Regions from separate parts of the Micromonospora noduli genome, predicted to be linked through region 2. Evidence: riboswitches for the same ligand, from Rfam matches in the RefSeq annotation. Region 2 holds a riboswitch; the other holds the start of a gene.
The links. A riboswitch is a leader RNA that binds a small molecule or an ion and turns the genes downstream of it on or off. The one in region 2 is predicted to bind ZMP and ZTP.
Positions count from the first base shown of each region.

Region 1 (4,205 bases), on a different contig from region 2:
GGGGCTCGTTCGCGCACTCGGTGAGCGGCCAGCGGCTGATCCCCCGCTACGGCCGGATCGGCTTTCTGGCTCGGGAGTTGCTCGACGAGATCCCCCGCACCCTGGCGATGGTCTGAGGCGGTTTCACCTGTTTCCGCATTCGGCGTTGGGGTACCGGAACCCCACCAGCCGAGACTTTTCAGGGAGGTCATAGCGGTGTCGACCGATGCCATCGTCCTGCTCAAAGAGGACCACAAGGAAATGCGTCGCCTGTTCAAGGCCTTCCAGGACGCCGAGGAGGGGCCGGCGAGCCAGCGGCAGAAGCTGGTGGACCAGATCCTGGAGGCACTGACCGTGCACACCTACCTGGAGAACGAGGTGATGTATCCGGAGGTCCGCCGGCTGCTGCCCGACCTGGAGGACGACATCCTCGAGTCGTACGAGGAACACCACGTCGCCGATGTGCTCTGCGCCGAGCTGGCCAGCATGAACGCCGACGACGAGCGGTTCAACGCCAAGACGACGGTGCTGATCGAGAACGTCACCCACCACGTCGAGGAGGAAGAGCAGGAGTGGTTCCCCAAGGTCCGCGACGCGCTGGGCCGCAAGCAGCTCCAGGAGATCGGCGAGAAGATGATCGCGCTGCGCGCGGACGCGCCGCGTACCCCCACCGCGCCGAAGGCGATCAAGAAAGCGCTCGATGCGGTGACGGCCTGAGGCACCCGCTCACACCGAAGGGCCCGGCATCACGCCGGGCCCTTCGTCGTGCACCGCGGGTCAGCTGCCCGATCCCGGCTCGGCCATCCGGCGGTGCTGCTCGGACTTGAGCTTGTCCGGAATGATCTTGCCGGCGGCGGTCTGCACCTTGTTCATCAGCGAGCCGGCGGTGATCGTCTGATCACCCCTCATCATCGCCTCGAAGCCCTGCTCGGCGACCTTCGCCGGGTCGTCCTTCCTGCCCGAGCCCACCCGGGTGTCCTCCATGTCGGCCCGGTCGAAGAACTCCGTGTCGGTCGGCCCGGGCATCAGCGAGGTCACAGTGACGCCGGTGTCCTTCAGCTCGTTGCGCAGCGCCTCGGCGAAGGACTGCACGAACGACTTCGACGCGTTGTAGACCGCCTGGAACGGCCCTGGCATGGTGGAGGCGATCGACGAGGTGAAGAGGACCCGGCCCGCGCCCCGCTCGACCATCCCGGGCAGCAGCCGCTTCGCCAGGTGCACCGTCGAGCGCACGTTGAGGTCGACGATCTCCAACTCGTCAGCGAGGTCGGTGCCGCCGACGAAGGCGCCACCGGCGCCCCGACCGGCGTTGAGCGCCAGCGCGTCCAGCGGCCGTCCGGTCGCGGTGACGGCGGCCACCAGTTCCGTCACGCCCTGCTCGCGGGCCAGGTCGACGCGGACCGACCAGATCTGCGGGCCGCCGTCGCGGCGCAGCTTCTGCGCGGCCGCCTCGATGCCGTCGTCCTCGGCCGCGATGACCAGGTCGAAGCCGTGCTCGACGAACTGCGCCGCCAGCTCGTACCCGATCCCGCTGGAGGCTCCGGTCACCAGGGCGAGCGGCCGGTCGGAGGTGGGTGTGGTCATGTTCTCGACTCCTTCTGTGCGAACCCTGGCCGCACCCGTGACGGTGCGGTGGTCCCCTACCGTGTGCCCCGCGACGCATCGCCCAATCACGTCGGCGGGGTCGCCTCCCGGAGGGCGGCCCGAACGGCCGGTTCCGGCCCGGTAGGATCCTCCCGGGCCGTTACTGGCGCGTGGGGATGGAGAACCATCGGGGAGCGGCCTCGTCACGTGGACGTTTGCCGAGCGCCTGGGCCTTCCCGCACGTCTGTTGGAGGTCGCATGTCTCGCAACGCCGAATCCACCGCATTCCGGAGTGCCCTTGAGGTGATCCGGGCTGTCGAGCCGCGGGTCGCCGACGCCATCGGCGCCGAACTGACCGACCAGCGGGAGTCGCTCAAGCTGATCGCCAGCGAGAACTACGCCTCCCCGGCGACCCTGCTGGCCATGGGCAACTGGTTCAGCGACAAGTACGCCGAGGGCACCGTCGGGCGCCGCTTCTACGCCGGCTGCCAGAACGTCGACACCGTCGAGGCGCTCGCCGCCGAGCACGCCCGGGAGCTGTTCGGCGCCGCGCACGCGTACGTGCAGCCGCACTCGGGCATCGACGCCAACCTGGTCGCCTTCTGGGCGGTGCTGGCCGACCGGGTGGAGTCCCCCGCCCTGAAGAAGGCCCAGGTCCGCCAGGTCAACGACCTCACCGAGGCCGACTGGTTCGCGCTGCGCCGCGAGCTGGGCAACCAGCGGATGCTCGGCATGTCGCTGGACGCCGGCGGCCACCTCACCCACGGTTTCCGGCCGAACATCTCCGGCAAGATGTTCGACCAGCGCAGCTACGGCACCGACCCGGCGACCGGCCTGATCGACTACGACCGGGTGGCCGAGGCCGCCCGCGAGTTCAAGCCGCTGATCCTGGTGGGCGGCTACTCGGCGTACCCCCGGAAGGTGAACTTCCGGATCCTGCGCGAGATCGCCGACTCGGTCGGCGCCACCTTCATGGTCGACATGGCGCACTTCGCGGGCCTGGTGGCCGGCAAGGTGTTCACCGGCGACTTCGACCCGGTACCGCACGCGCACATCGTCACGACCACCACGCACAAGTCGTTGCGCGGCCCGCGCGGCGGCATGGTGCTCTGCCAGCCGGAGTTGGCCGACCAGGTGGACCGGGGCTGCCCGATGGTGCTCGGCGGTCCGCTGCCGCACGTGATGGCAGCCAAGGCGGTCGCGCTCGCCGAGGCCCGCCGGCCCGACTTCGCCGACTACGCCCAGCGGATCGTCGACAACGCGCAGGCGCTCGCCGAGGGGCTGCTGAGCCGGGGCGCGACGCTGGTCACCGGCGGCACCGACAACCACCTGGTGCTGATCGACGTGTCCGGCTACGGGCTCACCGGCCGGCAGGCCGAGCAGGCCCTCCTCGACTCGGGCATCGTCACCAACCGCAACTCGGTCCCGCAGGACCCGAACGGCGCCTGGTACACGTCCGGCATCCGGATCGGCACCCCGGCTCTGACCACCCGGGGCCTGGGCACCGCCGAGATGGACCAGACCGCCGAGCTGATCCACACCGTGCTGACCCAGACCACCGCTGGCGCCAACGCCGACGGCACCCCGTCGAAGGCGAAGTACAACCTGGACGCCGGCCTGGCCGACAAGATCGCCCGCCAGGCCACCGATCTGCTGGCCACGTACCCCCTCTACCCCGGCATCGACCTGAGCTGAGCGGCGGCGCCACCGACGGCAACGTCGCCCGTGGCACTTGCTCCAACCAGCGATATACCTCTGAGTCATGGTTATGACCCAGAGGTATATCGCTCACTGAGGTGAGTGCCACCGGCGGCGGGACCGTCGCAGGCAGGTGGCCCTCAGGCCATCGGGCGTTTCAGGTGGTAGCGGTGGACCTCGGTGCTGCCCTGGACGTTGTTGACGTCCTCGGCGGCGGAGACCAACTCCCACCCCTCCCGGCCGGCGCGGTTGAGGTGCGCGATGGCGGTGTCGCCGTAGGCGGTGATGTCCTTGCGTGACCCGTCCGGCGCGTACCAGACGAACGAGACGTGAAAATTGCGGCCCTGTCCCTGATAGCGACGGACGAGCAGGGCGTACTCCCAGGCAACCATGCGGCTTATTATGACCGTCCAACCAGGACGGCGGTATGCGGGTCGTCGCGCATTGCCATCCCATGAACGCGGTGTGTCAACCCGCCCGGCGCGTCACCTCGTCGGTGATCAGCGCCGCGAGGCGATCCAGCCCGACGTCGATCTGCTCCGGTGTGACAGCGCTGACCGACAACCGCAACGCGTGGACCGGCGCGGTGTCGTCGTAGAAGTGCGCCATCGGCGTCCACAGCACCCCGTAGTCGCGCCCCGAGCGGTCCAGCAACGCGTCGTCGACCGGGAACGGCACTGTCACCACCACGAAGAACCCACCGGCCGGCACTGTCCAACGCACCGCGGGCCGGTCCGGCTGATCGGCCTGGTCCAGCTGGTCCGGCAGAGCCGGGAAGCGCCGGGCGAGGCCCGCCACCAGGTGGCGCAGATTCCGGGTGTACGCGGACCGCTCCCGGGTGTTCGCGGCCACCAGGCTGCATCCGTGCTCCAGCAGCCGGCCGCCGATCACCGCCTGCGCGATGGGCGACGTGTTCACAGTGACCATGCTCTTGATCATGGCGA
Region 1 is NZ_PYAC01000041.1:121,014-125,218, reverse strand. Features, by position in the region: gene MED15_RS28110 (NAD(P)H-hydrate dehydratase) at 1-116, shown strand, start outside; gene MED15_RS28105 (hemerythrin domain-containing protein) at 196-696, shown strand; gene MED15_RS28100 (SDR family NAD(P)-dependent oxidoreductase) at 757-1,563, opposite strand; ZMP/ZTP riboswitch at 1,713-1,802, shown strand; gene MED15_RS28095 (glycine hydroxymethyltransferase) at 1,822-3,258, shown strand; gene MED15_RS28090 (hypothetical protein) at 3,402-3,662, opposite strand; gene MED15_RS28085 (aminotransferase-like domain-containing protein) at 3,730-4,205, opposite strand, start outside.
Region 1: another riboswitch for ZMP and ZTP. It lies ahead of MED15_RS28095 (glycine hydroxymethyltransferase); the one in region 2 lies ahead of MED15_RS22490 (bifunctional 5,10-methylenetetrahydrofolate dehydrogenase/5,10-methenyltetrahydrofolate cyclohydrolase).

Region 2 (4,205 bases):
ACGACGAGCCGGTCTGGTCGGTGCAGTTGGGGCGCGGTCGGCAGTTCCTGACCATCCCGATCAGCGCCGAGCAGACGTACTGCTACTACAACGACGGCCCGGTGGCCGACCGGCCCGGCTGGCGCGACGAGCTGGCAGCGACGTTCACCGAGCCGGTGGCCACCATGCTCAAGGCCCTCGACTACGACGACAGCACCCTGCACGCCGGGCCGAACCAGGAGGTCGTGCTCGACTCCTGGTCCCGGGGGCCGGTGCTGCTGATCGGCGACGCCGCCCATGCCACCTCGCCGAACATGGCCCAGGGCGCGGCGATGGCAGTGGAGGACGCGGTCGTGCTCGCCTCGTCGTTGGCCACCGCCGGGTCCATTGCCGAAGCCCTGCGCGGGTACGAGGCGCGGCGCCGCCCGCGTACCGACTGGGTGCTCAGCCAAACCCATCGCCGCGACAAGGCCACCGGGCTCCCGCCCGCGCTGCGCGACCTGGTGATGCGCCACCTCGGCGAGCAGATGTTCCGGTCGAATTACAGGCCCCTGTTCGTCCAGCCCTGACCGGCCGGATGCAGCCGGGCGAGCGCATCGCCGCTCACGGCAACTGGCCCGGCCGGTCGACGATTGCGATGCGGAGTAGCGCGACAGAGTCGTACAGGGACTCCTTGCCGTCGCGCACCACCGTCCCACGACGGCCGAGGAAGACGTGGGTGTCGCGGTCGAAGAGGAAGTCCTCGTTGCCACCGATCACGCCGGGCATCCGGATCGCCACCCCATGCCGACCGGCGGCGTCCACCACGTCGCCCGATATGACGACCGCTCCGGGCTCCCGTGCCAGCAGTTCGAACAGCGCCGCCAGCGCTCGGGGTGGCACGTAGCCGCGGAGCATCCACCGCGCGGTGGTGTACACCATGCTCTCGTCCCCGTAGAGGGCCTCCTCGTCGGCTCCTTCGGGAAGATGCAGGTCGACCGGGTTTTCCCGAAGGTGTCGCAGCAGCTCGTCCGGATCGGTGGGGAGGTCGCCGTGGTACGCGGGCGGCTGGAACGCGTCGAGGTCCTTAGTGGGATCGGCGGCATCGCCCATCCGGAGCACCCGCAGCTCGCCCCACCCGTTCGGGTCGCTCTCCGGTCGGTAGCGTCCCTGCGTGTACGCGACTCCGCCGGCCGACTGCCACAGTTGGTTCCGTGTGGTCTGGTAAGGGCCGCTGTCTGGCAGGTCCCGGATCGTCACCAGGGATTCCGTGAAGACGTACTGATCGGGTCGGGCGGTGAGCTCCGGCTGTTGCCGGGCCGCGTCGGCCGCCAGATGGAAGATCTCCGACGCGCTGGCCGTCGGCGGCGGCTGGTCGCCCACCCTGATCGTCTGGACCGCCAACGCACCGGCGGTCAGCGTCACCGCCAGCCCGAACGCTCCGACGAGGCGCCAACCGCGCAGGAACCGGGTACGTCGTCCGGCGGGACGGGCCGCCGACGCCACCTCGGCCCGTTGGGCCACGTGTGCTGTCAGATCCCTGAGGAGCTGCTCCTCGAAACCCTGCGGCGACCGTTCCGTCTCGTTCATCGTCATCTCCGTCTCCTCAGGCGAGGGTGGTGACCGGGCGGGCGAGCACGGCGCGGACGACGCGGCGGGCACGATGCAGGCGGACCCGAGCGGCGACCGGTGACATCCCGAGCACAGTCGCCGCCTCCGCGATGGTGAGGCCGTCCACGGCGACGAGTTCGACGAGCGTCCGGGTGCCCTCGGGCAACTCGCTCAGCGCCCCATGGGTGCGGCGAGCCGCCGACTCGGCGTCGATCCGCTCCTCGATCCGGGCGATGTCATCGAGGCCGAGGTCCCGTCGTCCGGCCAGTCGGCCGGTGACCCGCAACCGTTGGGCCGCCCGACGCCGCTCGTCGCCGATGACGTTGCGGGCCACCCCGTACAGCCAGCCGATCTGGCTACCCCGCTCCGGCCGGTAGCCGGCCGCCGACTCGATCACCGCCAGGAACACGTCGGCGGTCAGGTCGGCGGCGAGGTGTGGGTCGTCCACCCGCCGTGCCACGAACCGACCCACCGCCTCGAGGTGCCGTCGGTAGAAGACCTCGAAGGCCACCGGATCGGCTCCGATGCCCGAAATGTCATCATCGGCTCGGCTCGGCTCATTCACAGGCCGTCCTCCCTCGTAGCCTTCACACCCCTTCTTCGTAAGGCGGGGCACGAGTGTTACCGAACTGGCCGCCGGGCTTCCATCGGCGGCACCATCCCGACAAGCGGTATACCTCAGGGTCATAAATATGACCGTGAGGTATATCGATGGTCGGCAGCATGCCCCGGTGCGGCCGGCCCGGCGCTGGCGGCGGCGCTGCTGGTCCAACTGGGCAACCGCCCTGGTGATGCGGCATTATCGAAGCACCGGCGACTGGCGGCACGGGGATGGTGGAACCATCGGGGAGCCTCTCGCGGGCGTCGACCGCCTGGGCGCCTGCGTCGAGGAACCGTCATGACCACGACCAGCGAATCCACCGAGCACCACACCCCGACCGGCACGGCCCGACTCCTGCCAGGTGCACCCGTCGCCGAAGCCGTCCTGGCCGAGACCGCCGACGCGGCCGCCCGCCTGCGCAGCCGCGGCATCACACCGAGCCTCGCCACCATCCTCGTCGGCGACGACGACGCCAGCGCCGGCTACATCGCCATCAAGCAGCGTCAGGCCGCCGCGCTCGGGTTCGCCTCCCCGCACGTGCACCTGCCCGCCACCGCCACCCAGGCCGAGCTGCACCAGGCCATTGCCCGATTCAACAGCGATCCAGCCGTACACGGGCTGCTCGTGCAGTACCCAGTGCCGGGGCATCTGGACTACGACGCGGCGCTGCAGACCATCGACCCGGACAAGGACGTCGACGGGATGCATCCACTGAACATGGGGCGTCTCGCCGTCGGCCTGCCCGGCCCGCTGCCATGCACCCCCGCCGGCATCGAAGCCCTCCTGGCGTACTACGAGATCCCCGTCGCCGGTCGTGAGGTCGTCATCCTCGGCCGCGGTGCAACTCTTGGCCGCCCCCTGGCCATGCTGCTCGCCCAGAAGCGCCCGACCGCCAACGCCGCCGTCACCGTCGTACACACGGGCGTGCCCGACTGGCCCCGCTACACCCGCCGCGCCGACATCCTCGTCGCCGCCGCCGGCGTACCCGGGATCGTTCAACCTGAGCACGTCAAGCCCGGCGCCGTCGTCATCGGCGCCGGCGTCCGCTACGACGGGCGGCGGCTCCTGCCGGACGTGGACGAAGCGTGCGCCGAGGTCGCCGGCGCCATCACCCCCCGGGTCGGCGGGGTCGGTCCGACCACCGTCGCGATGCTGTTCCGCAACGCCGTACGCGCCGCCGAGCGAGCGAACCAGTAACCAGCGGAGGGCGGAAACGCCGCGAGCGCGGCAGGTGGTCCCTGCCGCGCTCGCGGGTGGTGCGGTGGTACGTCAGCTGCAGCCGCTGGTGGAGCCGCAGCCCTCGCAGACGTAGCAGCTACCGGCGGGCCGCATCTTCGTGCCGCAGGTGAAGCAGAGCGGCGCGTCGGCGGCCTTGCCGATCACGGCCTCCAGCAGTTCGGTGCTGGAACCCACGCTCGGAGCCGGCTTGGCGGCGGCCACGTCGGCCATCTCCTGGGCCGGCTGGGCGACAGCCTCCGGCTTGGCCGGGGTCTCCACCGGCGCGGACGACGCCATCGCGGTGAGCTCGGCGCCGGTGACGCCGGCGGCCTCCGCGTCGGCCTCGGCCCGCAGCTGCGCGGCCCGCTCCGAGGCGGTGAAGATGCCCAGCTCGGCGCGACGCTCGTAGGGCAGGAAGTCCAGCGCCAGGCGACGGAAGATGTAGTCCATCACCGAGGCCGCCATCCGCACGTCCGGGTCGTCGGTCATGCCGGCCGGCTCGAAGCGCATGTTGGTGAACTTGCTGACGAACGTCTCCAGCGGCACGCCGTACTGCAGGCCGATGCTGATGGCCACCGAGAAGGCGTCCATCACGCCGGCCAGGGTCGAGCCCTGCTTGGACATCTTCAGGAAGACCTCACCGAGGCCGTCGTCCGGGTAGGACGACGCGGTCAGGTAGCCCTCGGCGCCACCGACGGAGAAGCTGACCGTCTCGGACGGGCGCTTCTTCGGCAGGCGCTTACGCACCGGCCGGTACTCGATGACCTTCTCGACCGTTGCCGGCGCGGTCTCGACGGCGGCCGGCTCGGTGGCCTTG
Region 2 is NZ_PYAC01000023.1:90,223-94,427, reverse strand. Features, by position in the region: gene MED15_RS22505 (FAD-dependent monooxygenase) at 1-548, shown strand, start outside; gene MED15_RS22500 (CU044_5270 family protein) at 583-1,554, opposite strand; gene MED15_RS22495 (RNA polymerase sigma factor) at 1,565-2,134, opposite strand; ZMP/ZTP riboswitch at 2,373-2,454, shown strand; gene MED15_RS22490 (bifunctional 5,10-methylenetetrahydrofolate dehydrogenase/5,10-methenyltetrahydrofolate cyclohydrolase) at 2,468-3,367, shown strand; gene MED15_RS22485 (vitamin B12-dependent ribonucleotide reductase) at 3,440-4,205, opposite strand, start outside.